DNA from 2 places in the Bradyrhizobium sp. F1.13.3 genome. Region 1 is predicted to be linked to the other one. Evidence: predicted binding sites of a transcription regulator. Region 1 holds the regulator's gene; the other holds the start of a gene.

Region 1 (3,208 bases):
GCGGAAACGAAATGCGCCTTGCGTTTGGCGGGCGTGATCGCGCCGCGCTCCTGCAACAGCCGCTCGATCCGTGCCATCGCCGCGGCAAAATCCTTGTTCGGCCCGGCCCAGCGCGCCGAGTAGATGCCGGGCGCGCCGTCGAGCGCGTCGACCACGATGCCGGAATCATCGGCGAAAGACGGCAGCTTCGTCGCCTGCGCTGCCGCGATGGCCTTGATCGCGGCATTGCTGCGGAAATCGTTCCCGGTCTCTTCCGGCTCGGGAAGGCCTAATTCGCCGGCTGACACCGCGTCGATGCCGTAAGGCGCGAGCAGCTCCTTCATCTCGGCGAGCTTGCCGGGATTATGGGTCGCGATGACGAGCTTTCCGGTGATTCGGCGATGCATCGGCCTATTGACTACGCTACCGCCAGTTTCTGCAAGTCCACGAGACGCGCGACGCCCTTGCGCGCCAGCGCCATCAGCGCCAGGAACTCGGCTTCCGTGAACGGCTCGCGTTCCGCGGTGCCCTGGACTTCGATGATGCGGCCATCGCCCGTCATGACGAAATTGGCGTCGGTATCGGCTTCGGAGTCCTCGGCATAGTCGAGGTCGAGCACGGGCGTGCCCTTGTAGATGCCGCAGGAGATCGCGGCGACGTTGTCGCGCAACACATTGGCTTTGACCATGTTGCGCGCCTTCATCCAGGTGATGCAATCGGCGAGGGCGACCCAGGCGCCGGTGATCGAGGCCGTGCGGGTGCCGCCGTCGGCCTGCAGCACGTCGCAATCGACCGTGATCTGGCGCTCACCGAGCGCTTCGAGATTGATGATGGTGCGAAGCGAGCGGCCGATCAGGCGCTGAATTTCGACGGTGCGGCCGCTCTGCTTTCCGGCGGAGGCCTCGCGGCGGGTGCGTTCCGAGGTCGCGCGCGGCAGCATGCCGTATTCGGCGGTAACCCAGCCACGGCCTTGGCCCTTCAGCCATGGCGGCAGGCGGTCTTCCAGCGTGGCGGTGACCAGCACGTGGGTGTCGCCGAATTTCACCAGGCACGAGCCTTCCGCATATTTGACCACGCCGCGCTCCAGCGTTACGGGGCGCAATTCGTCGGGCGCACGGCGGCTTGGCCGCATGGGAAATCCTCCAAAACTCTCGGAAAAGGGCTGTTGGCGGTGCTTGTAGGTGGGGTGAGGGTGGGCGGCAAGGGGGAAGATCGAGGCCTTGTCCACCCCCGATTTTCAATCCGCGAACGCCACGCTTGTCAGAAGCCCCAGGGATAGACAAATTACCTGTATCTGAGAGGAGTTACCGTCTGTGGCCCATCACGATCCGATCCATCTGATCGCGCCGCGCGCGGGCCTCGCCCAGCTCAACGAGCGTTCCCGCGACATCTTTCGTCAAATCGTCGAAAGCTATCTCGCGACCGGAGAGCCGGTGGGCTCGCGCAATATTTCGCGCCTGATCGCCATGCCGCTGTCGCCCGCTTCGGTTCGTAACGTCATGGCCGACCTGGAACAGCTCGGCCTGATCTACGCCCCGCACACCTCCGCCGGCCGGTTGCCGACGGAACTCGGCCTGCGCTTCTTCGTCGATGCCCTGATGCAGGTCGGCGACCTCAATGATAGTGAACGGCAGGCGATCCAGAGCCAGTTGACCTCCGTCGGCCACGCGCAATCGGTGGAGGCTGCGCTCGAGGAGGCATTGACGCGGCTCTCCGGCCTGACCCGCGCAGCCGCCGTCGTGCTGACGCCGAAATCCAATGCGCGGCTGAAACATATCGAATTCGTCCGCTTGGAACCGGAAAAGGCATTGGTGATCCTGGTCGGCGAGGACGGGCAGGTCGAAAACCGCGTGCTGACGCTCCCGCCGGGGGTTCCATCCTCGGCGCTGACTGAAGCCGGCAACTTCCTCAATGCACGTATCCGTGGCCGGACCCTGGCCGAGGCCCGGCTGGAGCTCGAGACCGCGCTCGGAGAGGCGCGGACCGAGCTCGATCAGCTGACGCACAAGGTGATCTCGGCCGGTATCGCCAGCTGGTCGGGCGGCGAAAACGAGGATCGCCAGCTGATCGTTCGCGGCCACGCCAATCTGCTCGAAGATTTGCATGCGCTGGAGGATCTCGAGCGCGTTCGCCTGCTGTTCGACGATCTCGAGACCAAGCGTGGCGTGATCGACCTGCTCGGCCGGGCCGAAACCGCGGAAGGCGTGCGAATCTTCATCGGCAGTGAGAACAAGCTGTTCTCGCTGTCGGGCTCGTCCACCATCATCTCGCCCTATCGGGATGCCGCCGGCCATATCGTCGGCGTTTTGGGCGTGATCGGGCCGACACGGCTGAATTATGCCCGCGTGATCCCGACCGTGGACTACGCTGCCCGCATCGTCAGCCGGCTCCTGGGGGGCTGACCGGCGTCTCTCCCGATCACGGGCGCTTGATTTTCGGCGCCCGAAGCACGATATCCGGGCCAGAAACCCCCTGAGACGAATGCGAAAAGAGAGCCGATGACCGATCGAGACCGGCAACCCGAAGACACGAGTGCTGCGGCCGGCGAGCCCGTGGTGTCAAAACCCTACATCATGCCCGACGATCCCGAGCCCGGCTCGGTCGAGCTCCTGCAGAAGGAAGCCGCCGAGGCGCGCGATCGCATGCTGCGGACGCTGGCCGAGATGGAGAATTTGCGCAAGCGCACCGCCAAGGAGGTCGCAGACTCCAAGCTCTACGGCGTCACGGGCTTTGCCCGCGACGTGCTCGACATCGCCGACAACCTCCAGCGCGCGCTCGATGCCGTTCCGGCCGAAGCCCGTGCGGCGGCCGATGCAGGCTTGGCTTCGCTGATCGAAGGCGTCGAGCTGACCGAGCGCTCGCTGCTCAGCGCGCTGGAAAAACACGGCGTGAAGAAATTCGACCCCTTGGGCCAGAAGTTCGACCCCAACTTCCAGCAGGCGATGTTCGAGGTGCCCGATGCGTCGGTGCCCGCAGGCACCGTCGTGCAGGTCATGCAGGCCGGCTACACCATCGGCGAGCGCGTGCTGCGTCCCGCCTTGGTGGGTGTCGCCAAGGGCGGCGCCAAGGCCGCGCCCGCCAACAGCAACGAGCCGAACGGCGCGGCCAACTGATCGATCCTCATGGTGAGGAGGCGCGCGCGAAGGGTGCGCTCCTCAGGATGAGGGTCTGGCAGTTCGGTCGCGCCTCTTACGCGCTCGCCGCGATATCCGCGGACTGAATCCGCTTC
Region 2 (3,208 bases), on a different contig from region 1:
GTAAACGGAAACGCCATTTCGATTCACCACGTCGTCGGCAGCGGTGCTATTTGGCGATCAGCGTTTATTTTCGATGAACGCCGCGCACGCATGGTTAATCGCCCGTTTGCAAGCCGTCGCGCACAACCGCACGACAGTTCCGGCTGTGAACTTCGTGTTAAATCGCTTCTGCCTACAAAGACGCGTGAGTGAGGTGGGGGGAGTTCTTGATGGCTATTCACCGCAAACGTTTTCGTGTCGAAGAGGCTATTGTCGGCGAGATGCCAAGCCCCGAAATGATTGAGGAGGCTGCGCCGATGCATAGCGAGATCATGGCCGAGTTGCGTGCGATCCGTGCACAGATGGCGAAGGGCACCGCGCCCTTGTCCGGCAGCGCCGCCATGGCCGCGATCGACGCCTCCACCGCCCACGAGCTCTCCGAAGCCCGTACCATGCTCGATACTTACCGGGCGCAGATCGAGCAGTGCGAGAAGCTGAAGGTCGAGCTCGACCTCATCCACGACGCCATCGACCGTACCAAGCGCGAGATCGCGACACTGCATGGCAAGAGCTTCGACGGCGGCGAAATGGCCAAGGTCAATGGCGAGCTCGGCGCAGTCGTCGGCGGCACCGAACAGGCGACCCAGCAGATCCTCGAAGCCGCCGAGTCGATCGACCAGGCGGCCAGCGCGATGGCCAAGGTGCAATCGGCCGATCAGCAGAAGCGGCTCGCCGACGATATCCAGGAACGCGTCATCTCGATCTTCGAAGCCTGCAACTTCCAGGACCTGACCGGCCAGCGCATCAGCAAGGTCATGACCACGATGAAGTTCATCGAGCAGCACATCAACTCCATGATGGAAATCTGGGGCGGCGTCGACGCGATCAAGTCCCACGTCGTGCCGCAGGTCGACACCCGCAGCGACGACGACAAGCTTCTCAACGGCCCGAAGCTCGCCGGCGACGTCGGCCACGCCTCGCAGGACGACATCGACGCGCTGTTCGACTGAGCGGACGCGACACTCTGAAAAACAAAACGCCGGCGCAAGCCGGCGTTTTTTTCGTCATTGCGAGCGAAGCGAAGCAATCCAGCCTGTGTCCGCGGAGGCAGCCTGGATTGCTTCGTCGCTTCGCTCCTCGCAATGACGAGTTGGCTAGGCCGGCGCTCTGATCACGCCCTCGGCGCGCAGCGGACGTAGACCATGTTGCCGTAGCGGGTGGCGGCGTCCTTGTCGATGAAGCGGGTGATGAGAACGCGACCGTCGAAGGAGACGATCTCGCGGTCCTGGTCGCCGGGCGTCGGACCCGCCGGCCCGATATAGTTCTTGCCGCTGGGCGAACCCTTCAGCCGCAGCTCCTGCGGTGTTGCCTGGTCCGCCAGATGCATGATCACGCCGCCGGAGGAGCCGGCGGTGATCACGTAAGGATTTTTGCATTGGGCCCGGGCGGCAGCCTCGGTGCGGGCTCGGTCGGCCGGGTTCTGGAACGAGGCGAGGCCCCAGCGCCCGACGATCTCGTCGGCGCGGATCGACGCGGGCATTTCCGGGCCGGTGCCGGGCTCGGCCTCGGGCGGCGGTGAGGACGAAGAAAAGGACGGCAGGCTCATGCCGCCGCCGCAGGCACCAAGCAGCAGCGCCAGGCAAGAAGCCGCCGCCAGATTGGCGACCGTGCGCGCGTGAGCTGAACTGATCATGGCATTCCCCCGGACAAAACCATGGCCGCACCCCTTACGCAGCCAAGCGCAAAACCGCTGCCGGAGCAATGACGTCCTTTAATACGCCGGCGCCCCGAACAAGTTTCCAATGTCACCATCCTATATCCGTCTCACCAATCGCTTAACCACCTTTGCTTGACAGGATCGCGGCCAAGCCATATTCCCGGACGCACCATTAGCACTCTGAAAGATGGATTGCTAACGCGCGCCGATCGATCCTCGGGGAGGGTGGACGGAAGCGCCGCCCGCCCACTGCCTCTCCTTCCGAAGCGAGCCTCCAAAGGGAAACGTCATGACTAAATCCAAATTTCGTCCGCTGCATGACCGTGTCGTGGTCAAACGTATCGACGCCGAGTCAAAGACCAAGGGCGGCATCATCATTCCGGACACGGCCAAGGAAAAGCCGTCCCAGGGCGAAGTCGTCGCCGTCGGCCCCGGTGGCCGCGACGAGGCCGGCAAGCTGATCCCGATCGACCTCAAGGTCGGCGACCGTGTGCTGTTTGGCAAGTGGTCGGGCACCGAGGTCAAGATCGACAACGATGAGCTCCTGATCATGAAGGAGTCGGACATCATGGGCGTGATGGCCTAAGGCCAGACGCCTGAACGGCCGCTGAATGCATGCCCGGGTCACTCGATCCGGGCATGCATCATTCTGCCGGGTTCGATCGCGGACCCCGGGATGAGGCGACCCAATAAGCAAGACACATCACGAAAGAAGAGGAATTGCAGACCATGGCTGCCAAAGACGTCAAGTTTTCCGGAGACGCGCGCGATCGCATGCTGCGCGGCGTCGATATTCTCGCCAACGCCGTCAAGGTGACGCTCGGCCCGAAGGGCCGCAACGTGCTCATCGAGAAGTCGTTCGGCGCGCCCCGCATCACCAAGGACGGCGTCACCGTCGCCAAGGAGATCGAGCTCGAGGACAAGTTCGAGAACATGGGCGCCCAGATGGTGCGTGAGGTCGCCTCCAAGACCAACGACCTCGCCGGCGACGGCACCACCACCGCGACCGTGCTGGCCCAGTCCATCGTGCGCGAAGGCGCCAAGTCGGTTGCCGCCGGCATGAACCCGATGGACCTCAAGCGCGGCATCGACATCGCGGTCGCGGCCGTCGTCAAGGACATCGAGAAGCGCGCCAAGCCGGTCGCCGCCTCCTCCGAGGTCGCTCAGGTCGGCACCATCTCGGCCAACGGCGATGCCGCCATCGGCAAGATGATCGCGCAGGCGATGCAGAAGGTCGGCAACGAGGGCGTCATCACCGTCGAGGAGAACAAGTCGCTCGACACCGAGGTGGACATCGTCGAGGGCATGAAGTTCGACCGCGGCTATCTCAGCCCCTACTTCGTCACCAACCCCGAGAAGATGACGGCCGAGCTCGAGGACGCCTACATCCTCCTGCACGAGAAGAAGCTGTCCGGCCTGCAGGCCATGCTGCCGGTGCTTGAAGCCGTGGTGCAGTCGGGCAAGCCGCTCGTCATCATCGCTGAAGACGTCGAGGGCGAGGCGCTGGCCACC

What was found. Region 1 encodes HrcA, which represses chaperone genes, less so after heat shock. Its sites were predicted from a motif close to GTTAGCACTCNCNNNNNGNGAGTGCTAAC; they were not measured.
Region 2: a site for HrcA is predicted at 1,868-1,896, ahead of ABIB66_RS19135 (co-chaperone GroES). Genes of this name have one in related genera too.

The regions. Positions count from the first base shown of each region.
Region 1 covers NZ_JBEPRI010000002.1:752,498-755,705, reverse strand. The annotation lists gene rdgB (RdgB/HAM1 family non-canonical purine NTP pyrophosphatase) at 1-386, opposite strand, end outside; gene rph (ribonuclease PH) at 398-1,111, opposite strand; gene hrcA (heat-inducible transcriptional repressor HrcA) at 1,293-2,381, shown strand; gene grpE (nucleotide exchange factor GrpE) at 2,478-3,092, shown strand; gene pncA (bifunctional nicotinamidase/pyrazinamidase) at 3,169-3,208, opposite strand, start outside.
Region 2 covers NZ_JBEPRI010000006.1:340,187-343,394, forward strand. The annotation lists gene ABIB66_RS19125 (protein phosphatase CheZ) at 210-989, shown strand; gene ABIB66_RS19130 (hypothetical protein) at 1,151-1,672, opposite strand; gene ABIB66_RS19135 (co-chaperone GroES) at 1,986-2,282, shown strand; gene groL (chaperonin GroEL) at 2,426-3,208, shown strand, end outside.